4 regions of the Leptolyngbya sp. AS-A5 genome follow, and region 1 is predicted to be linked to each of the others. Evidence: predicted binding sites of a transcription regulator. Region 1 holds the regulator's gene; each other region holds the start of a gene.
What was found. The regulator NtcA, encoded in region 1, controls nitrogen genes in cyanobacteria. The targets are predictions, from matches to a motif close to TTTGTANNNNNNNNTACAAA.

Region 1 (5,864 bases):
GGGGCAACTTTAGCCGGCACGAATCTCAGAGGTGCAAATTTGGCGGGTGCGGTTTTGCCCGCTAGATTAAGTCGGTGATGCGATCGCCCTGCCATCGTCTTTTTCAGGTAAACGGGTACTCTGGAGGTAAAATTCCTTCGTTCTCTCCGCATGAAAAACTGGTGGCAGCAAATCCAAGCGAAAATTCAGGTCATTCCAGAAGCAAAACCAGAAGAATCGATTCTTCTGCGAGTCCTCACTCAGTCGCTTGTCAGCGTGGGAATTTTGGCGACAGATTTGGCTGCGGAAACTCAGTTGAGCGTGTGGGCAATTCCCTTAAGCGCGATCGGAGCCTATTGGAGTTGGCATCGACGACGCAAGAAAAATACAGGGTTTAAATTCCTGTTGGCGATCGCAATGACGATCGTGCTGTTTAGTTTTTTTGGCAGGATGCTCGGTGGTGCTCAGAGCGGTGATAATCGGCTGCTGCTGGCAGAGTTTCTGATTCAGATCCAAGTGCTGCACAGCTTTGATTTGCCACGCCGCAAGGATTTGGGCTATTCAACGATGATTGGGCTAGTGCTGCTGTCGGTGGCAAGTACGCTGAGTCAGACGATGCTGTTTGGCGCAATGCTGCTGGTATTTTTGGCGATCGCGCTCCCGGTACTGATGCTCGATTATTGTTCGCGCTTGGGCGTAGATGTGGTCAAGTTAGAGCGCACCAGCTTTAAGAAAATCAATTTTCGAGTGCTGCCTGCGATTTTTGCGATCGTGCTGGCATTGGGGTTGGTGATTTTTGCGCTGATGCCGCGACTTCCTGGATATCAGTTACGTATATTTCCGGTCAGTTCTCCGGTGAGCGTTCAGGAGCGATTTAATAACCGAGTGATTACCAATCCGGGCATGGGTCAGAGCCGAGATCCGCGTGTCGGAATGCGATCGGGGAGCGGAAAAGGCGCAGGGCAAAGCCAAGATCCAGATGACCTGTCTTATGCTGGATTTGGCGACAAGATTAGCCAAAACGTGCGGAATCCATTAAAGCCGCGAGCCATCATGCGGGTGAGATCGCAGATCGAAGGCTTTTGGCGGGTGATGGCTTTCGATCGCTACACAGGGCAGGGTTGGGAGGTGTCGCGCAACGACAAGACGCAGACGATTAAACGCTCACCTTGGTCATATCGGTTCTTTCTGCCGACTCCGGTGACGATCGGCAAAACACGCGAAGTGGTGCAGACCTACACGATTATTGCCCCAATGCCGAATCTAATTCCGGCGCTTTCAAGGGCGAGAGAAATCTATTTCCCGACCGATGAAATTGCGATCGACCCCGAAGCAGGATTACGTGCGCCGATCGAGCTGGGCGATGGCATTACTTATACCGTGGTGTCGGATGTGCCGTATCGCGATCGCACGTTGCTGCGGCTGTATTCGGCCAGAGCGCAGTATCCAAAAGAGAGTCCACACTTACAGATTCCGGCGGGAATTGCTCAGAATGTCGCTAAAGAAACGAAGCGAATCCTGGCAACTTCTGAACAGCCGATCGAGTCCGATTATGAAAAGGCGCTTTATCTGGGGCAGTATTTGAAGCAGCGTTATCAGGTTCGGCAAGACCTGGATTTGCTGAAGCCGGGTGAAGATCTCGTCGAAGCATTTTTGCAAAATCAAGGCGGCGATCGCGATCATTTTTCTACGACGCTGACGATGATGCTGCGATCAATTGGCATTCCGGCGCGATTAGTAGCGGGATATGCGCCCGGAGAATTTAATCCCTTCACCGGACTGTACATTGTGAAGAATACCGATGCTTACGCGATCACAGAAATCTTCGTGCCGCGCGTGGGATGGTTCACGATCAACCCAATTCCGGGACATGAACTGATTCCGCCGTCGATCGAGGAATATCAGCCCTTTAGTCTGTTGCAGCGATTTTGGAACTGGGTCGCGGGATGGCTACCTCTGCCTGTAACGGCTTGGATCAGCGAAGTAATTCAGACGATCAGGAGCGCGATCGGCTGGTTTTTGGCGCTGTTTACTCAAGGATTAGGTGGATTCTTTACCGCGTGTTTGCTAATGATTAGCACTGCCTTGCTGGTTTGGCTGTGTGGTCAAGGCTGGAAAAAATGGCAAACTTACCAGCGGTTGCAGAAGCTTGCACCGATGGAGCGGCTTTATCAGCAAATGCTGTCTCGCCTCGAAGCGCAAGGCACTCGTAAATCTTCAGCAGATACGCCGCTAGAATATGCCCGACGAGCAAAAACCATGCGGACTCAAGAGCAAGCAGGTGCGATCGAAGACATTTCCCAAGCGTATGTGAAGTGGCGCTACGGACGAGAAAAACCTGAAATTGAAGCGCTGCGGCATCAGTTGAAGAGACTAAAACCTCAGCGAAAGTAAATGAGTAAGCCTGTGCCAAAGGCAACACCATTGGCAGTATTCGTTTCGGATAGCAACCGTCTCGACTTCAGCAGCACAAAGGAATCCGCTCGAATGGGTGCAAGTGACACTATCGACACCCGATTCGAGCTACGGTATAATCTTCCGAAATTATTCAGCCCTGAGAGGGAGAATCTAAGCGTGCCGAAAAAAACACGCTCGAAAGTAGAAAATTCCCAGAGATTTTCAGGATCACGGCTAAAATGTAGCGCAGTGTACAAAAAGCATTCGGTGACTCAGTTTTAGTGGTCTAAAGTCATCAATTGTTTACAAAGCTCGATCGCTGACCGGCTCGTAAACTCATCCAGCACTCGACACGACAAGGAAAGAAATGGTTGTGACCAAGGATAGACCGCTTGCAGCAATGTTCCGTCAGATTGGAGGAAGTGCATATCCTCCCGTGATTGAGACGTTTGAACGGGGCAAAACAATCTTCTTTCCCGGAGATCCGGCAGAACGAGTGTATTTTCTGGTCAAGGGTGCCGTCAAACTGTCGCGGGTATACGAAGCAGGCGAAGAAATTACGGTGGCGCTGCTGAGAGAAAACAGCGTATTCGGGGTGCTGTCACTGATTACCGGACAAAGAGCCGATCGCTTTTATCACGCCGTTGCCTTTACTCCGGTTGAGTTGCTTTCGATCCCGATCGAGCAAGTCGAGAAAGCACTGAAGGAAAACCCCGAACTTTCGATGCTGATGCTCAAAGGCTTGTCCTCGCGAATTTTGCAAACCGAGATGATGATCGAAACCCTAGCGCACCGGGATATGGGATCGCGATTGGTGAGCTTTTTGCTGATTCTCTGCCGCGATTTTGGAGTCCCATCGCAAGAGGGAATCATGATTGACCTCAAACTCTCGCATCAAGCGATCGCTGAAGCGATCGGTTCGACTCGCGTGACGGTGACGCGCTTACTGGGAGATTTGCGTCAGGACAAAATGATTTCGATTCACAAGAAAAAAATCACCGTTCACAATCCGGTAACGCTAAGTCAGCAGTTTACCTAATTGGACTAGAATTCTTTCCTTGAAGACCCGCCCGAAGTATAAATCGAACAGGCATAATGATAGGCGGATCTAGAATTGCCTTGCCAGTGTAAAAGTGCTGGTCTAAGGATCTCTTGGGAGTCTTATGTCCGATGTCGGGCTGATTTTAATTCTGGTGGTGTTGGTGTTGGGTGGAGTGATCGCAACAGTGGGTGATCGCTTGGGAACTCGTGTGGGAAAAGCGCGGCTTAGCTTGTTTAATCTTCGTCCGAAGCAAACCGCGGTCGTAGTCACCATTTTGACCGGAACGCTGATTTCTGCCTCAACTTTAGGAGTGCTGCTGCTGGCAAGTAAAACCTTTCGCGAAATGCTGCTGAACTTTGGGCGAATCCAAACCGAACTGCGCGATCGCGGACGCGATTTGGAAAAAGCTGCCACCGATCTGAAGGCGACCGATGCTCAGAAAGCCCAAGTTGAGAAACAGCTCACAGAAGCCCGATCGGAACGCGCCCAAGTTGAGGAACAGCTAAAGCGAATCAATGCCGATCTGAAAACTTCAATCGATCGCCAACGAGAAACCAATGCTCAACTCCGCACCACCGAAGCGCAGCGTGATCTCACGCGTCGTCAACTGATCGCGGTGTCTGGTCAAGCATTAAAACTCCGCAGCGATATCAATCAACTGCAATCGGAACAAAAGACCCTGATTATGCAGCGCGATCAGGTCAAGCAGCAGATCGCCGAGCGCGATGCAGAGATTGCCGAACGCACCAAACTGATTGAACAACGCGATCGTGAGATTAATGAGCGCGATCAGGTGATTGGGCAGCGTGAGACGGATCTGAAGCGATTAGAGGCGCAACGAGCCAGCCTAACTGCGACACTGCAGCAAATTGAACGGGATGTCGAACTAATTCGCAGCGGCGATCTGGCGATTTATCGGACACAAGTGTTGTCTTCTGGCGTGGTGCGCGTAGGGAATTCAGAAGGTGCGAAAGCAGCGATCGATCAACTCCTGCAATATGCAAATCGTTCTGCGGTTGAGGCACTGCGGCTCGGACGAGATGATCTGCAAATTGTGCAGATTCGGACGACGGAAGTTGAAAGTTTGATTCAACAAATCAGGAATGGTCAAGATTATCTGGTTCGGGTACAAGCCCTCGCAAACTATGTCAAAGGCGAAAACAAACCCGTGTTTGTTTATATGAGTGCAGTCCCCAATCGGGTTGTGTTTTCTGCGGGAGAGACGATCGCTGCCCAAACGATCGATCCCTCCAAGCTTGCACCGCAGGACTTCCAACGGTCGATTCAAGAACTGCTTGCTGTTTCTAATACTCGCGCTCGTGTCGCTGGCGTTTTGAACGACAACATTCAAATCGAAAAACTGCTTACATTAGGATCATTCATTGACCAGCTGCGGCGCTATCCCACTCCGGTTGAACTGCGAGCGATCGCATCGGATACCACATACACGGCTGGGCCGCTCAAAATAGAATTAGTGGCAGTTCAAAACGGACAAGTGGTGCTGAGAGCATCGAGCTAACATATCCAGCGAATAGGGGAGTAGAGACGCAGCATGGCGGAACAGCCAGTAATTCTGGGGTTTGATCCAGGGCGGCAAAAGTGTGGATTAGCGGTCATGGGGGTCGATCGCCGCCTCTACTATCATGAAGTGATCAGCGCCGAAAGCACGATCGCGACGATTCAAGGCTTGCGGGAGCGGTATCCGATTTCGCTATTGGTGATGGGGGATCAGACTTCCTCGAAAGATTGGAAGCTCAAAATCGAGAGTGAATTGAGTGAGCCGCTACGAATTGTCACGGTGGATGAGCGCAATAGTTCCTTAGAAGCTCGCGATCGCTATTGGCAGCTTTATCCGCCAGAAGGGTTGAATCGGTTGATCCCGCAAGGAATGCGAACGCCGCCGAGGGCGATCGATGATATTGTGGCGATTTTGCTGATCGAACGGTACTTAGAACGCTTGGTGAGCTAAGGGATCGATTCATCGCCTAGACGGGCTTGAGTGAATTGTTCTAGCACTGCCTGACGCAACAATCGCTGTGGCATGAACCCCTGAGTCAAAATGAAGTCGTGAAACTTTTGGGAGTCAAATTTCTCGCCGAGTTGTCGTTCGACATTTCTGCGAAGCTGCATCAGGCGTTGATAGCCATAGAAGTAAGAGGGAGCGTGTCCGGGAAGCCGGACGGTATAGCGATCGATTTCCTGCTGAGCGAAGAACTTTGAGTAGCCTGCCTCTTCGGTGAGAATGCGCAGTGCTTCGGTCGTCGAGATTTTACCTAAATGCAGTTCGGGTTCCAAGAAGGCACGCGCCGCCCGCAATAGCTGAAATTGTAGGGAGATAAACTGCCCTTCGATCGGCATGAACGGTAGGGTAATCGCTTCGGCGTAGAGTGCCCAGCCTTCGTGGTTGGCAGGGTTGTAGCCGAACTTCGATCGAGCCTCAGAAATG
Region 2 (5,864 bases), on a different contig from region 1:
CAGCCTGCTTCTAGGGCGTGATGGCGAATGGTGACTTCAATTTGGTCGGTAAAAATCTGACCCACCATTGAACCTGGAAACTGGGCACAGTGGATTTGCTCGTGCTGTGCCATCAGCGCAAATCTGGCTAGTGGGTTGTAATGTTCCCAACAAGCGAGAGATCCCACCTTGCCGATCGCGGTATCGACCACTTTTAAGCCTGACCCATCTCCCTGTCCCCAAACCATGCGCTCATGGTAAGTCGGGGTAATTTTGCGCCGCTTCAGCAGCAATGTGCCATCGGCATCAAAGATCAGTTGAGTGTTATAGAGCGAACCCTGATCTCGCTCATTTACGCCTAGAACGACAACGATACCGTACGATCGAGCCGCCTGACTCACGGCATCTGTCACGGGACTGGGGACAACCACAGCTTCCTCATAAAGCTGCATATGGTCTTTGCCCATCAGCACCGGAGGCTGCACAAAGGAGAAATAGGGATAGTAAGGAACAAAGGTTTCTGGAAAAACAACCAGTTGAGCACCAGCTTTCGCTGCGGTCGCGATCGCCTGCAACACCTTCTCCGTTGTCCCGTCCCGACTGAATAGAACGGGACTGATTTGAACAGCGGCGGCTCGAATCGTGCGGGAATCGTTCATTTTAAAGCGTCCAGGTATCTAAGATAAATGCGCCATCCTTGCGGTGCATCAGAATCAGATCCAACACATCCAATGGATTGATGGGACGAATCCCAGGAATCAGCGATGGCTCACCGTGACCGTAGAGGGCTTGCAAGGCAAAGCGACAAGCGTAGACTTTCCCGCCTTCTGACATGAATTTGCTCAATTGATCATTGAAATTTTGATGTCCCGGAAAGGCAGAATCACCCAGTTTAGGAAAGCCACGCTGGACTCCCAAGGTCACACCCGGTCCATAGAGCAGCACCGAGGTTTCAAATCCTTTACGGAGTAGACGAGTGGCTTGCAGAAGGTTGACAAACCCGATCGACCCTTCAAAGGCAACCGTGTGAAACGTGACTAATGCTTTCTCTCCCGGTTCTGCTTTGACATCAGGAAATACTTTCTCTTCGTAATCAACTAAAAAGTCACCGACTTGATGGGCGGCAGCAGTTACTTCCGGCATGACTGGCTCCTTAGATTTGTCACAAACTTGAACTGTGAGGAGATTAAAGGCTGAATTACGCCAAGATTGTATTTCTAGATACGAAACGTTCAGATCTAGCAATAAGGGTAGGGGCGGTTAAAAGCTGTCGTATAGAAATTGCAGAATCCGGGAAATACCTATCGATTTCGATAGGTCATACCGCAACAGCACCAACTCAAAGCGCTCTTTATTTGTGCGGGGTGCATCTGCGATCGCCATTTGAGCGCTAATTTTGAGGCAGTCAATTAAGAACCCAGTAAAAACTCGTTGACAATGCTCCAATCGTTAGAATGACTAGACTTCTGCCGGGATGTGATGTAATCCGCTAGATAATGAGCATCGCGGGCAATGCCTGAAAAGCGGGCAGAACCCCAAGTATAGAGCCAGGGAAGCCCCAGAAAATACAGTCCTTTAACGGGGGTAATGCCGCGATCGTGCCCTGGATAGCCTTTGCCATCAAACACAGGCACTTCAACCCAGCGAAAATCCATTTCATAGCCTGTACACCAAACTACGGCTCCGATTCCTGCCTGCTCATAATCCAGCGTCAGGATGTCTGCCTCAGGTTGCCAAACGGGAGCATACAGCGGATCTAGGGAAGCTTCGATTTGATGCTTTTCGATAAAGGCATCAATGCTTTTTTTGATATTTTCTGCGACTGCATCGGCTTGATCGAGATTGTGTTTGAGATCGTCCTGAAATTCAAGCGTACTGTTGTTAATTTGCTTCAATCTGCCATGAAGACGCATTCCTTCTAAAGCAAACTGGCGGAGATCAATCTCTCGTCCACCATCGCGTCCGGTGACGTAATGATTGGTGTTGCGTCTAGCTTTTTCTTTCTGAGGATGGTCATCGATCGACAGATCGTAATAGCCCATTTGATCCAGCCATTCCACCACATCTTTGCCGCGATACCGTCGGGGCGATCGTGGCGCACCTCCCACACAAAGATGCACAGTCTTGCCTGCTCGGTGCAAATCTTCTGCAATCTGACAACCCGACTGTCCTGTACCAACCACAAGAATGGCGGTGTCGGGTAAGGATTGGGGATTCTTATACTCGGAAGCGTGGATCTGGACGATCGATTCTGGCAACCGTTCAGCCAGTCTCGGGATTTTCGGCGTATGGTAACAGCCGGAAGCAATGACAACCTGATCGGCGGTGTAGTTGCCGATCGTAGTTGTCAATTCAAACGAATCTTGATCAACGCTCTGACAGAGTCGTGTAACTTCAGCCTTTTCTTGGACAGGCGGATCAAAGGATGCAGCGTAGCTTTCAATGTATTGGACAATTTTATCCTTTGCCATGAAACCATGCGGGTCGGAACCCGGATAAGGATACCCCGGTAGTTGACATTGCCAGTTGGGTGTGACTAAACAAAAGGAGTCCCAGCGTTTTGCTCTCCAGGAGTGCCCAATCTGATATTTCTCAAAAACAATGTGGTCAACGCCACGTTCCTTCAGAAAGTAACTGATGGATAGACCCGCTTGCCCTCCACCGACGATCGCAACCGAGTAATGATTTTTCATTCGCGCTTTACCATAAACAACTTGATTCAATTGTTGTCAGCGTAAGCGCAGGTGAAATTGATCTTTTGTGTTTCTCAATACGAAAAGCTGCGATCTAACGGTATAGATAACCGCAAGGCTTACAAGCTTACGATCGCATTAAGCAGAAAGCACCTAACTATCGATTTAGATAGTTTAGAAGCTTCAAAGCCAGCCATTCCGCGTCACCTGATGCAACGCTTGATAGCGAGTTTTTGCCTTCAGTTTTGCAAGGCTGCTGTTGATGTGAAATTTAACGGTGCTTTCACTAATCAGCAAATGGCTGGCAATCTCTCGATCGCGCAATCCCTGTGACAGCAGCAGCAGAATCCCTAGCTCTCGTTCTGAGAGGGAAGGCTGCCCTTCGGGTTCTACTCCCATGCCCCAGGTCTGCCCCTGCATCACGGCAGCAACAGCCTCTCGTAATTGCTCCGGACGAGTGGAGAGGGTAATCCTCGCTTTGATTCCTTTGGGAAGAGTCTGACTGCCGTGCTGTATCCACAATACTCGTCTCCCAGATTGCACTTGCGTTGCATCATCAGTGAGTAACGGAGCCTGCTCATCTGTGGCATCAGACAGCCTGAGTCCTGCAAGCACAGCGAGATGTGTGAATGCCATTTGCAGGACAGACGCTTCACAGCGAATGTGTAAAGGCTGCCCTGGCGATGTCGGTAAATGGGGAAGTTTGAGCATAACCTGGATCGATCGTTGATTCACATCCGGTTGCGTTTGCAGCACTCCTCCCAGAGCAGAAATAGAGAACATCAAGTCACTGAAACAAGTTTCAATCCGGTTTATAGGATACGGGGTGGGCAGATCTGAAGCGGGAAGAATCGTTTCTAAAGTAACGGCTTCTGCCTCGTAGATGAGCCGACAGTAGGCACACTTGATTTGGTTCAATCTTTCGGCAGCCCGTAACAAGACATAGATCAGCGAGAGGCTTAGGGGTTGCTCGGTTCCCACGAGCGTTAATCGAGCCATCGGCAGAATACTAGCGATTTGATCGGATAACGAAAGCTGGCTGAGAACGGGATGATGGGTTAGAGCTTGCCAGCTTTGCTTTTCTTGTTGATGCTGTAAAGTCGTTTTTAGAGCGATCGACACAGCAGTACAGAGCGTCTGCAAAACCTCCAGAAACTCCGGTTCTAGAGGGCGATGGCTGAAGGTCGCCAAAACGCCAAGGACTTTGCCCTGAATTGCTAATGGATACCCTGCAAACCCATGAATATGATTTGCGATCGCCCAGTCTCGATTGCCAACCCAAGCCTCATCAGCTAAATTGTTGCTCAAGAAGGCAACGCCATTTTGAGCGATTTTACCGACCTTATATGTGCCCACTGGAACCTTGGCAAAAGAGCCGCTGATGTGGCGATACATTCCTGACGATGCAACCAGTCTCAACACAGCTTGATCCGGCTCTAGAAGCCAAATCCGCGCGAAAGCGCAGTCAAATTTTTCGACTAACCCGTCCGTCACCCGACTGGCAATGACTTCTGGATCAAGACAACCCGCGATCGTTTGGGCGATCTCGTTGCCTCGTTGTAAATCAAACAGAAGTCGTGGGGCATTAAACTGCTCGGCGATCGAATTAATCACAGATTTTTAGAACCCATCAAGTCTTCTCCATTAACCCTTAGATCGAACTCCTACCTTGTATTTCAGGTTACGGTCTCGCAGGTTGTGTCGCAAAAATGGTAGGGTGTGGAAGCTCAATTTCCTCTAGTGGGTCATTTGGCATGAATATCGCCATTTACAGCAGCCGGCAAATCGTTGATGATCTGCATACAAGCTCCTGACCCACCTAAGCAATGCTGCTGTCGTCTTAATCTTGCCCGTTGTCTTCGTGCTGCTCGCTTGCCACCCCCCTCAAACGGTGTCGGATGCTGGTTCCAGACTTGAGCGGCGCTTTCTAATCGTTTAATTGCTCGAAATCCCATGCCATTGGTGTACATCCGCAAACATTCGCGTTTGACTTCATCACTGTATCCTTGGGGCGGTTCGTAGCAGTCAATGAACTGTCGTCCACAGTTCACGCAAATGTGATTTTGCTTGCCTTTGCGTTTTTCGTTCTTACAAATATGAGTAGACTGGCATTCTGGGCACTGCATCGAGAATTCCCTCAATTCATCTCTCCATTATGCAACGCCAAATGCTGAAGCATTCAGTTCGATTGCTGATTCACTATCTCAAATTTTGGGATGTTCCTGTTCCAAGATGATTCATCTTCTCATTCAGCAATGCCGATTTTCTTTAGCCTCCCGAGATTACCGGGAAAATCTAAAAGAGCGTGCAATTCAACATCTTATGTAGAAGATGCTGGAACGGTTACTTGCACTGGAAGTGTCATGACTACTTCTGTCCCCTGACCAAGTGTTGAGTTAGCTTCCAAGGTTCCCGCGTGCTTGTCAACCACGATCGACCAAGCGATCGCCATTCCTAACCCGGTTCCTTTCCCGACTGCCTTCGTGGTGAACAAGTGGTCAAACATCTTCTGTTTGACTTCATTAGACATCCCTACACCATTGTCCTGAATCCGAATCACAACCTGCTGACCATCTTCAGTCAACGCTGTATGAATTGTAATCTGATTGGGATTGGCTTTGATGTCTGCAAAGTTACGTCCTTGATTGGAGTCTTCGATCGCATCGATCGCATTACTCAGCAGATTCATAAACACCTGATTCAGTTGTCCAGCAAAGCACTGAACCAGAGGCAACTGACCATATTCTTTGAATACTTCAATTTCAGGGCGAGTTTCGTTGGCTTTAAGGCGATGTTTAAGAATCAGAATGGTGCTGTCTAAACCATCGTGAATGTTAAAGGCAATGGGGCGATCGCTGTCAGCACGAGAGAAGGTTCTGAGGCTGGTACTGATATCTCGAACCCGCTTCACGCCCTCCTGCATAGAACTAATGGTTGCGGGTAAGTCTTTACGGATGTAGTCCAGGTTGATCGCTTCAATCTTATTCTGAATGTCTCCATCTGGATTAGGATACTTTTGTTGATAGAGATCGATCAGTCCAAAAAGATCCTGAATATAGGCTAAAGCAGGTTTAATATTGCCATTTAGGAAGCCGACGGGGTTATTGATTTCGTGAGCCACCCCTGCCACGAGATTCCCTAAAGCAGACATCTTTTCACTTTGCACGATTTGCAGTTGGGCTTGTTGCAGGT
Region 3 (5,864 bases), on a different contig from region 1:
CATCTTCGAGATCAATGTGGTCATCACCCAGTTCTGGATGAAAGTCGTAATACAGCTCCGAGCAAGGGCCGCAGGGGCCAGTCGGGCCTGAATTCCAGAAGTTATCCTTTGCCCCCATACGCTGAATTCGATGAGCAGGAATACCAATCTCATCACGCCAGATCGCGAACGCTTCGTCATCTTCCTCGAACACACTGACGATGATGCGCTCTGGAGGCAAGCCATACGTTTTGGTTGAAAGCTCCCAAGCCCAAACGATCGCTTGCGACTTAAAATAATCACCAAAACTGAAATTTCCCAACATCTCAAAAAACGTATGGTGGCGAGCCGTGCGTCCCACATTCTCAATATCGTTCGTGCGGATACATTTTTGCGAAGTCGTCGCGCGGGGAAATTCAGGCTGTCGCTGACCGAGAAAAATCGGCTTAAATGGCAGCATTCCGGCGATCGTCAATAACACCGTTGGATCTTCAGGCACCAGCGACGCACTGGGTAGCGGTTGATGTCCGCGCTGTGCAAAGAAATCAAGAAACGTCTGCCGAATTTGAGCGCCGCTAAGAGAAGTAGCCATTGAAGTCCCGGAAATTTCAACAAGTGCGTTATTTATCTTATCTTGCCGCAGGTTGACGAATTTGGCTGGCAAAACTTCTATCGAGCACCCGAATCAACCAATCTGTTGCCTGATCCACTGTCGAAATGCTTTCAAAGTTGCATTCCTGCCGATCATGTCGCTTTGCTCTCGGTAGTGTGGAATCACTTGTGCGATCGGTAAATTGGCAAAAATATCTCCTCGCTCTGAGACTTCATATTGACCGTTTCGCAACACATTAATCTGCAGGTTTCCTTTCTCAAACCGCCATAGCTCCGGGACTCCTAATGCTTGGTAAATACTGGGATGTGTCCGAGAAGTCAAATCAATTTCAAGCGCAAGATCAGGCGGTGGATCAACACTCAAATCTAATCGCTTCTTGCCCCGAATTTTGGACTCGTTTTGAATATAGAAGCACTGATCGGGTTCAATGCCTTTAAGCATCTCCTGATTCTTAAACGTTGTTGAACCCAGTGTCAAAAATTCAATCTCCAGTTCTTCTAACAACGCTTTGATTAAATCCCCAATTACTTCTTTATTTGCTTCATGTTCAGGCAGTGGGGTCATGATCTCTACAGTTCCATTGTCATAGGCGATTCGGGCAGAACGTCGATCGCTCAATTCTTCTAAAATCCACTCGAATTCTTCCCAGGAAACTTCCTGTAACAAGACTCGCTGCCCTGGTGGAACCTCAATTCGCTTTAGTCCTAAAAGCATAAAATTTGCATTCTTGATTTTTACTTCAATCATACAGAGAACAGCTACTTTCCCTAATTCTGCAAATAAAACAGCCGATAAAGTACGGAAATCCTTACCTTTTGGCAGAGCGTTCCGACGGGAGCGATCGCAGTGCATTTTCTACAATGGAGAAAACGATTCGGGATAAATCCGCAATGCCAGTAGAAACAAACAATAAGCGCACTCAGCGCCCTCGGCAGTTCGGAGGCGGATTGCTGATTGTATTTGCGTTACTATTACTGCTGAATTTTGTGGTGCCAAGCTTTAGTTCACAATCTCAGCAAGTTGCTTATAGTGATTTCGTCTCTCAAGTGCGATCGGGCAATGTCGATCGGGCAATTATTGGAAACGACAAAATTGAATTCACACTGAAGTCAACACAACCTGCTCAGGATGGGACTCGTGCTCCGGTGTATACTACAGCTCCGGTGGCGATCGACCTCGATTTGCCGAAGATTCTGCGCGATAACAATGTTGAATTTAGCGCGCCTACGCCAAGTCCTTACGGCTGGATTGGTACAATTTTTAGCTGGGTGTTACCGCCGCTGATTTTCTTTGGAATCTACAGCTTCTTTATTAACCGTCAAGGAGGCGGAGCCGCAGCGCTCACCGTTGGAAAAAGTAAAGCCCGCATCTACTCAGAAGGCACAACGGGCGTGAAGTTTACTGATGTGGCAGGGGTAGACGAAGCTAAAGCCGAACTGCAAGAGATTGTTGATTTTCTCAAGAATGCGGAGAAATATTCACGCTTAGGGGCAAAGATCCCGAAAGGAGTCTTGCTGGTTGGGCCTCCTGGAACCGGAAAAACGATGTTAGCCAAAGCGATCGCTGGAGAAGCAGGGGTTCCATTCTTCTCGATCTCGGGTTCTGAGTTTATTGAACTGTTTGTTGGGGTTGGTGCTTCTCGCGTTCGTGACTTGTTTGAACAAGCGAAACAACAAGCGCCTTGTATCGTGTTTATCGATGAGTTAGATGCGCTTGGTAAGTCTCGCGGTTCTGGAAACTTCGCCGGTGGCAACGATGAACGCGAACAAACGCTAAACCAGTTACTGACTGAGATGGATGGCTTTGATGCGAATACGGGTGTGATTCTGCTGGCAGCAACCAACCGCCCAGAAGTGTTAGATCCAGCGCTGCGTCGTCCTGGACGGTTCGATCGTCAAGTAGTCGTCGATCGTCCTGACAAGATTGGGCGTGAAGCGATTCTCAACGTTCACGCTCGCAACGTCAAATTAGCAAGCGATGTTGATCTTTCAACGATCGCGGTTCGCACTCCTGGATTTGCAGGTGCAGACTTAGCCAACTTAGTGAATGAAGCAGCGCTGCTTGCGGCTCGAAACAATCGCGATTCTGTGGTGATGGCAGACTTCAATGAGGCGATCGAGCGTGTGATCGCAGGACTTGAGAAGCGATCGCGCATCTTGAACGAAACTGAGAAGAAGATTGTCGCCCATCATGAAGTGGGACACGCGCTGATTGGGGTATTGATGCCCGGCGCGGGTAAGGTTGAGAAAATCTCGATCGTCCCGCGTGGCGTAGGTGCATTAGGCTACACGCTGCAATTACCAGAAGAAGATCGCTTCCTCATGGCAGAAGACGAAATTCGGGGACGGATTGCCACTTTGCTAGGCGGTCGATCGGCAGAAGAAGTCATTTTCGGTAAGGTTTCAACCGGAGCCAGTGACGACATTCAAAAAGCCACGGATCTTGCGGAACGCACTGTGACTATCTACGGCATGAGCGAGGAGTTAGGCCCGGTTGCCTTTGAGAAAATGCAGCAGCAGTTCATCGAAGGATACGCTCCTTCGCGTCGTCAGATCAGCGCGAAAGTGACTGAAGAAATCGATCGCGAAGTCAAAGCGATCGTCGATAACGCGCATCACATTGCCTTAGCGATTCTGAAGAACAATCGATCGCTGCTGGAAGAACTATCTCAATCCTTGCTGGAGCGAGAAGTGCTTGAAGGTGAAGCATTGCGGGCTGAGTTAAGTCGAGTACAACCGCCTGCTGAACTAGAAGCTTGGTTAAAGACGGGTAAGGTTACTGAAAATGCGACAGAGTTGCACGCCGTTGCATAATGAACGATCGAAAAACTTCTAATCATCTTCAAACGCAGCGCGAAAACACACCGTGTGAATACGGATTCTCTGACATGATTCTCGAAGCTTCCAGCGTTTTGCAAACCACATTTCGGTGATTCTACAGATGAGGAATTGCATCGGCGCTGCGATGATTAGCGCATAAGTCATTTCATTAGAGAGTATCAACTTTCACAGCTACCAGCCCAGTGGTGTCGCGCCACTGGGTTTTTTGTATCCCAATTTTTTGTATCCCAATTTGATGTGGTTTGATTTGTGAATAACGCCTTTCAAACTATTCCCTAAAATTTGTCGAGAACCACTCCCTTTTGTTCATAGAATGGATTGGATTCACGCTTTCTAACACGAACCGTGTCCTAGAGCTTCCGTATTGACCGATACAACTTCGCGGATCAAACTCACGTTCACTCTTGTAGATTGCCTAGATTATCCCATTACCCAGATTTTTCTATGACCTCCTCGATTCGGATTCTGATGTGTGCGCCTGACCATTACGATGTGGATTATGTGATTAATCCGTGGATGGAAGGCAACATTCACAAGTCTTCACGCGATCGCGCGGTGGAACAATGGCAAGGACTGCATCACTTGATCAAGGAACACGCGATCGTTGATTTGGTGCCGCCTCAGAAGGGCGTTCCAGACATGGTATTCACCGCAAATGCAGGCTTAGTTCTCGGTGAAACTGCTGTTCTCAGTCGCTTCTACCACAAAGAGCGCCAAGGCGAAGAACCGTATTTCAAAGCTTGGTTTGAGGAGAATGGCTTTACGGTTCACGAACTGCCGCCAGAATTGCCGTTTGAAGGCGCGGGCGATGCACTGTTCGATCGCGAAGGTCGCTGGCTTTGGGCGGGATATGGCTTTCGGTCAGAACTCGATTCGCATCCTTATTTAGCAAAATGGCTCGATGTCGAGGTGCTATCGCTGCGATTAATGGACGATCGGTTTTATCATCTCGATACTTGCTTCTGCCCGTTGAACAATGGCTATCTGCTGTACTATCCACCTGCTTTTGATGCGTATTCTAATCGGTTGATCGAAATGCGGGTTCCGGCTGAAAAGCGCATTGCAATCTCTGAGCCAGATGCCGTCAACTTTGCTTGTAATGCGGTAAACGTGGATCACATTGTGATTATGAACAAAGCCAGCGCAGACCTGAAACAGCGCTTGGCAGATGCAGGATTTCAGGTACTAGAAACCCCGCTAACCGAATTTCTCAAAGCTGGGGGTGCCGCGAAATGCTTAACGTTGCGCGTGACAGAACCCGTCCGTGTGGAACTCCATGCGAGTGCGACGATCGAAAGCCGAGTTGTGCAACTTGATGGTCACTTGCTCGATTCAGGTGTGATCAATCGCGCGCTCGATATCATTGTCGAAGCAGGCGGTAGCTTCCAAGTCTTGAACTTCAACTTAGGGACTCAGCGGCAAAGTACCTCATCGGCAGAAGTGAAAGTCACGGCTCCATCGCATGAAGTGATGGAAACGATTATGTCGCAGTTGATTGATCTGGGTGCATTGCCGCGTCCTCAAGAAGTCTGTGATGCCGAGCTTGAACCTGTCATTCAAAATGGCGTTGCGCCCGATGATTTCTATGTGACCACGATTTACCCAACTGAAGTTCGAGTCAACGGTGAATGGGTAAAAGTCGATCGTCAACGCATGGACGGCGCGATCGCGGTTTCTCCGGATGGTCAATCCGCACAATGTAAATTGCTGCGAGATTTGACGACGAGCGATCGTGTCGTGGTCGGAGTCGAAGGCATTCGCACAATCCGTAAGTCATCCTCGCGTGAACAACGCAACACTCAGGAATTCAGCTTTATGGGTGCAGGTGTATCGAGCGAACGGCGGGTTGAATTAGTCGTCGAGCAAATCGCTTGGGAACTGCGGCAAATTCGAGATCAAGGCGGTCGTGTAGTTGTAACAGCAGGGCCTGTTGTGATTCACACAGGCGGTGGTGAACATCTAGCGAAACTGATTCGGGAAGGCTATGTTCAGGCGCTTTTGGGTGGAAATGCGATCGCGGTTCACGACATGGAACAATCGCTGCTAGGAACGTCGCTCGGTGTGGATATGAAGCGCGGCGTTTCAGTGCGGGGTGGACATCGCCATCACTTGAAGGTGATTAACATGGTGCGCCGTTACGGTAGCATTGCCAAAACGGTTGAAGCAGGTGTTCTCAAGAACGGTATTCTCTATGAGTGCGTTCGTAATAACATCCCGTTCTCGTTAGCGGGATCAATCCGAGATGATGGCCCGTTACCCGATACGAAAATGGATTTGATCGAAGCACAGCAGGATTATGCTCGTTTGATTGAAGGGGCAGACATGATTTTGATGCTGTCTTCGATGCTGCACTCGATCGGAGTTGGGAACATGACTCCTTCTGGTGTGAAGATGGTCTGTGTGGATATTAATCCAGCCGTAGTGACGAAGCT
Region 4 (5,864 bases), on a different contig from region 1:
AGGGAACCTGGGAGCATTTCAAGCACATCCAAAAAGGATTTGCAGAAACGCCAGGAGTAAAGCTGTCTTATTACAAGGGAACGATCGAGATCCTTATGCCCAGACTAGACCACGAACGTTTTTCCCGCATTATCAATTACCTAGTCTCAACATTCCTGCTGAAGCAAGGAGTTTGGTTTCAGATGACTGGCTCAGTGACACAAGAGCGGAAACGAGAAGTTTCTGCTCAAGCAGACGAATTTTTTTGTCTGGGCAGATTGAAGCCGATTCCTGACTTATCTATTGCAGTTGTCTTCACCAGTGGCGGCGTGAATAAATTGGCGAAGTATCGGGCGTTGGGTGTGCCTGAAGTGTGGTTCTGCGAGGATGGCGTTCTAAAGCTTTATCACCTGCGCGAAGAAGGCTATCAGCAAATCGATCGTAGCGAACTACCAAGACTCGATCGCTTGGATATCAATCTATTGCAGCGCTGTATTTTAATCGCTGAAACCGACTTTGCAGAAGCAGTACAAACCTTTCAACAATCGATCTAAAAGTTCCATTCTCGAAGTGCGATCGCAATTCCTTGTCCTAGCCTGGACTCTTCTGGCTCAACTTTGGCAAGTCGCTTCAATTGTTGATGAGCTAACTCTGCGTTCAGTGTTTTCAATGCCGAAATTGCATGAAACCGTACACTATCCTCTGCATCTGCTAAGAGTGCTATCAGAGGACTTAAAGCTTCCACATTGCCTAACTGTCCTAAAGAAAGCGCGATCGCTTGTCGAGTCACAGCGGAACGCAAAAGCGGCAAAACATTTAACAGAATTCCGGTTGCTTGAAACTTTAGGGTGTCTGAGTCAATCCGCCCCATCGATTGAATAATTTCGAGTTGAATCGCCTCCGGCAGCGCCAACTGTAACAACGCATCTTCTAAGTAATTCAAAGATTCAGGCAGTTTCATCCAGCTTAATGCACGCACTAGCTCGATCGCTAAATTTTTTGGAGTATGCGGCGATCTCAAAGTCTCGTACAGTGCCCTTGCTGCTTCAGAAGTTCCCCGTCTGCCAAGCGAGATCGCAGCTTGCCGACACACCTCAAGATTCAAGTCCAGCAGCATCGGACGAAGATAGGTCACTAAATTTGGGTAATCTTGACAAAACCCTAATCCAGCGACCGCAGCTAATCTAACCTGTGCGACTGGATCTTGCAGTGCATCAATGAGAACAGTCACAACCTCAGGTGCATGAAAACTACTGAGTGCTTCGATCGCAATGGCGCGAACCTGAGCGTTTGAATCATGAACCACCTGCATCAACAATGGAACCGTTTCCGATCGCCGAATCTGTCCCAACGCTTGAACGGCAAACAGTCGCGTAGAAACTTCTACCAGCAATGGCTCTAACATTGGAACAGCAGATTTTCCCATGCTGGCTAACACTGAAACTGCCATCGAATTTAATTCCTGACTCTGGGAATTTTTTAGCAGTTCAATCAAAGCCTCAAGCACTTGTGGATGTTTAAAGCTGCCTAAAATACGAACCGCAAACCATTGTGCTTCTAACTCCGCTTCTTCATCGTTTAACAGTTCAATTAAGGGTGCGATCGCATCCGTCCCAAAGCTTGGAAAGAGCTTACCCATCTCCCAGCGCTCCTGAAAACTGCCGCCTTCTAGCACCTGCATTGCTAAGTCGAGCAGCACAGTCGTAGTGTTTGGATTGCAGAACAACGATCGTTCAGTCTCACCCAGTTCATCGTTTAAGAGAATCTGCTGCAATCTGTAGCTCAACTGTCCCCAGTCCTGCTGATTTGCTGCGGACTGAGCCTGCTCTAAAATCTCGGAATATCTTAAGTTCTGCACAATTTTTGCCTGCCATTCTGATCACACATCAGCATTCATCGTCTGATGTTACTGTGCCACAGAAGTCGGCGATCGTCTTGGCAGTCATTGACAAAAACGCATCAATTGATTGCAATGTTTGCATAAGTGCGGCAGAGCATCAATCCCCACCGCACTCATTGTTTTAGATTCTGTTTTACATTTTACCGTTTTGCATCACTTGTTGAAGATGATGACGGATTTCTTGAGCCGTTTGCATGTCTGCATCTCTCAGCTTGCGGAATAGTTCAGCACAGGGCTGAGACTGCATTTGTTCTGCGTCTTTGATGTACGTTTCGTATGCTTTTACCGCTTCTGCCTTATTTTGCAACGCTGTGAGCAAGTCATACTCAAGGTTACTAATGGCTTCATTCCGAATTGCAGCCTGAGTCATAAGCCAAACCTCCAATGATTTAGGTCTGATTTAACGATGGATCAATGCCGATCGACCTTCCTCTATCCAAAAGCGCATTAACCTAATTTCACTTGAACATTCTGTCCATCTATCTGAACCGGATAAGTCTCTAACGGTTTCGCGGCTGGTTCTTTTTGCACTGTACCGTCCGCAGCAAATGCCGCGCCATGACAGGGACAGACGAACGATTTACGCTCTTTACTCCAACCGACCAAGCAGCCCTGATGGGTGCAAGTCGAATTGACTGCAATCAGCGTTTTTGGATCAGATGGACTGCGAATCACCACGATCGGAGCCGGGGACTCGGTTTGTAGGAAACCTTTGGCATCGAGTTCTGCGATCGTTCCCACCGTCTCAAGTCTCTTAGCGTTTGCTTGCTCATTGCCGCGCCCCGTGCAAGCCGCAAGAAATGCAGTCAATCCGGCTGGAACTCGACTCATCAGCCAACCCACTCCAGCCCACGATAAAAATGTTCGACGACGCATCGCGTTCTCCTTTTCCTCTTTGTTCTAAGGTACGGTGGCGAACCTCTTTCTAGGGGCAGATGACGAAAACGAATAGCCATTATGCAAAAACGTCATATTACGACATACTTTGTAACAACAGCTACGAATTTTCTCTCTTATCCCGCTTACCTTTACTGCATGGTCAACGTCGCATCCAAAGACATCGAATTGGGGAGACGAAACGATCAGACTTGTGTTCGCTCTGGAACACCTTTATCTATAGGCTCAATCCATGACAGACACCCTTGCATCTGCGCCCACTCAGAATAAGTTTGAAAAACTCAAAGCAGAGAAAGACGGTCTTGCGGTGAAAGCAGAGCTAGAGCAGTTCGCTCATCTCGGCTGGGAAGCAATGGATGAAACCGATCGCGATTATCGCTTGAAATGGCTGGGCGTATTTTTCCGCCCCGTTACCCCTGGCAAATTCATGTTACGGATGCGAATTCCGAATGGAATTTTGACCAGTGGGCAAACGCGAGTGTTAGGAGAAATCCTACAGCGTTATGGCGATGACGGCAATGCGGACATCACCACGCGCCAGAATATTCAACTGCGCGGCATTCGGATCGAAGATTTACCGGAAATCTTCCGCAAGTTCGATCAGGCTGGATTAACGAGCGTTCAGTCCGGGATGGATAACGTTCGCAACATCACCGGATCGCCCGTCGCTGGGATTGATGCGGATGAGTTGATCGACACCCGCGGACTGGTGCGGAAAGTGCAGGATATGATCACGAACAATGGTCGTGGCAATCCGAGCTTTAGCAATCTGCCGCGTAAGTTCAACATTGCGATCGCAGGCTGTCGCGATAATTCGGTTCATGCAGAAATCAATGACATCGCGTTTGTGCCTGCTTACAAAGAGGGGACGCTCGGCTTTAATGTCTTAGTCGGTGGATTCTTCTCAGCAAAGCGCTGCGATGCAGCGATTCCCTTAAATGCCTGGGTTGATCCGCGTGATGTCGTCGCCGTTTGTGAAGCGATTTTGACCGTGTATCGCGATTTGGGCTTGCGATCAAATCGCCAGAAAGCCCGCTTAATGTGGCTGATTGATGATTTGGGTCTCGATGCCTTTCGCGAAGCCGTGGAAAACCGCTTAGGCTACAAATTCACGCCTGCTGCTCTGAAAGATGAGATTCTTTGGAACAAACGCGATCACATCGGCATTCATGCTCAAAAACAGCCGGGACTTAACTATGTCGGATTGCACGTTCCCGTGGGACGGTTATTCGCTCAAGACTTGTTTGATCTGGCTCGAATTGCAGAGGTTTACGGCAGTGGCGAAGTTCGCTTTACCGTGGAACAGAATGTAATCATTCCCAATGTTCCAGACTCTCGCGTTTCAGCATTGCTGAGAGAGCCGATCGTCAAACGGTTTTCGATCGAGCCGCAAAATCTCTCCCGCGCTTTAGTTTCTTGCACAGGCGCACAGTTTTGTAACTTTGCCCTGATTGAAACCAAAAATCGTGCAGTCGCTTTGATGCAAGAGCTCGAACAAGAATTGCACTGTCCGCGTCCGGTGCGAATTCACTGGACAGGCTGTCCGAACTCTTGTGGACAACCGCAGGTGGCGGACATCGGACTGATGGGTACAAAAGTTCGCAAAGACGGTCGCACCGTGGAAGGAGTGGATCTCTACATGGGTGGCAAAGTTGGCAAACACGCTGAGCTTGGAACCTGTGTGAGAAAAAGCATTCCCTGTGAAGACCTTAAGCCGATTTTGCAAGAGATCTTAATTGAGCAGTTCGGCGCACGTCCTTGGTCAGAGTTGCCCGAATCCGCCCGACTTGCTCAAGCAGCATGGATTACCCTCGATCGACCCGCAACCGAAACGCCCAACGGTCAATCGACAACCGAAGACTTTGAGTATGTTCTCAGTTCTCCAAGGGTTGTGCCAACGCCAGTGGTAACACCCGCTACCGTAAGTTTCGTTCGGTCAGGTAAAGATGTAACCTGTACTCAAAATGACTTCATTCTTGATGTTGCCGATCAGGCAGAGGTTGCGATCGATAGCTCTTGCCGCTCTGGAACCTGCGGTAGCTGCAAATGCACCCTACTCGAAGGTGAAGTTAGCTACGACGGTGAACCGGATGCACTAGACGAGCGCGATCGAGCCGCCGGAAAGATCCTAACTTGCATTGCTCGTCCCGTCGATCGCATCGTTCTCGATGCCTAAGTTTGTTCGCCCCTACACATCAGCACTCGCTGTGCTTTCCCTTTTATTCCCAGTACACTTTCTCTAACCATCATCCATGTCTAATCTTTCAAGACGTAAGTTTCTCTTGACCGCAAGTGCTTCCGCAGCAGGTACGCTGATTATCAATGGTTGCAGCACAGGCTTGAATAAAAGTGCTTCGAGCAGTTCTTCTACGACGAATGCGTCTCCTGCTGTAAACGTGAGTGCAGCAGATGCACCAGAAACGACCACCGCTAAACTTGGCTTTATCGCGCTGACCGATGCGGCTCCCTTGATTGTTGCGTTGGAAAAAGGCTTCTTCGCCAAGTACGGCATGAAAGATGTGTCTGTAGGCAAGCAGACTTCTTGGGCAGTGGTGCGTGATAACTTAGAGCTTGGTTCTGAGAAAGGTGGCATTGATGGCGCTCACATTCTCACTCCAATTCCGTACTTCTTGTCCACCGGAAAGATTACGAAAGGCAACACCCCAGTACCCATGTACATCTTGGGTCGCCTGAACACTGACGGTCAAGGCATTTCAGTCTCGAATGACTATGCTGATCTCAAACTTGCGGTTGATAGTTCTCCGTTAAAAGACAAGATCGCAGCAGCAGCAGCAGCAGGTAGGAAATTTAAAGCGGCGATCACTTTCCCTGGTGGAACACACGATTTGTGGATGCGGTACTGGTTGGCAGCAGGTGGAATTAACCCGGATACGGATGTGGATCTCGTAGTTGTACCGCCCCCTCAAATGGTCGCCAACATGGAAACCAAGACGATGGATGCGTTCTGCGTGGGTGAGCCGTGGAACGATCGCTTAGTGTCCAAGAAGCTCGGCTACACAGCAGTCACCACAGGTGAGCTTTGGAAAAACCATCCTGAAAAGTCTTTCAGCATGAGAGCAGACTGGGT

Region 2: a site for NtcA is predicted at 2,737-2,756, ahead of NC980_RS25515 (MSMEG_0569 family flavin-dependent oxidoreductase). Genes of this name have one in related genera too.
Region 3: a site for NtcA is predicted at 3,791-3,810, ahead of NC980_RS05275 (TIGR00300 family protein). Genes of this name have one in related genera too.
Region 4: a site for NtcA is predicted at 2,864-2,883, ahead of NC980_RS05210 (ferredoxin--nitrite reductase). Genes of this name have one in related genera too.

Annotation. Positions count from the first base shown of each region.
Region 1 covers NZ_JAMPLL010000022.1:35,122-40,985, forward strand. Annotated here, with positions in the region: gene NC980_RS19875 (pentapeptide repeat-containing protein) at 1-78, shown strand, start outside; gene NC980_RS19880 (DUF3488 and DUF4129 domain-containing transglutaminase family protein) at 151-2,373, shown strand; gene ntcA (global nitrogen regulator NtcA) at 2,744-3,415, shown strand; gene NC980_RS19890 (DUF3084 domain-containing protein) at 3,540-4,937, shown strand; gene NC980_RS19895 (Holliday junction resolvase RuvX) at 4,971-5,387, shown strand; gene NC980_RS19900 (DUF885 domain-containing protein) at 5,384-5,864, opposite strand, start outside.
Region 2 covers NZ_JAMPLL010000061.1:2,610-8,473, reverse strand. Annotated here, with positions in the region: gene NC980_RS25525 (Nit6803 family nitrilase) at 1-638, opposite strand, end outside; gene NC980_RS25520 (MSMEG_0572/Sll0783 family nitrogen starvation response protein) at 640-1,122, opposite strand; gene NC980_RS25515 (MSMEG_0569 family flavin-dependent oxidoreductase) at 1,389-2,672, opposite strand; gene NC980_RS25510 (GAF domain-containing protein) at 2,856-4,286, opposite strand; partial or broken gene NC980_RS25505 (IS1 family transposase) at 4,598-4,798, opposite strand; gene NC980_RS25500 (ATP-binding protein) at 4,993-5,864, opposite strand, start outside.
Region 3 covers NZ_JAMPLL010000003.1:131,800-137,663, forward strand. Annotated here, with positions in the region: gene alaS (alanine--tRNA ligase) at 1-571, opposite strand, end outside; gene NC980_RS05265 (Uma2 family endonuclease) at 665-1,306, opposite strand; gene ftsH (ATP-dependent zinc metalloprotease FtsH) at 1,483-3,405, shown strand; gene NC980_RS05275 (TIGR00300 family protein) at 3,877-5,864, shown strand, end outside.
Region 4 covers NZ_JAMPLL010000003.1:121,230-127,093, reverse strand. Annotated here, with positions in the region: gene NC980_RS05230 (Uma2 family endonuclease) at 1-533, shown strand, start outside; gene NC980_RS05225 (HEAT repeat domain-containing protein) at 530-1,837, opposite strand; gene NC980_RS05220 (hypothetical protein) at 2,013-2,249, opposite strand; gene NC980_RS05215 (ubiquinol-cytochrome c reductase iron-sulfur subunit) at 2,327-2,755, opposite strand; gene NC980_RS05210 (ferredoxin--nitrite reductase) at 3,009-4,952, shown strand; gene NC980_RS05205 (CmpA/NrtA family ABC transporter substrate-binding protein) at 5,029-5,864, shown strand, end outside.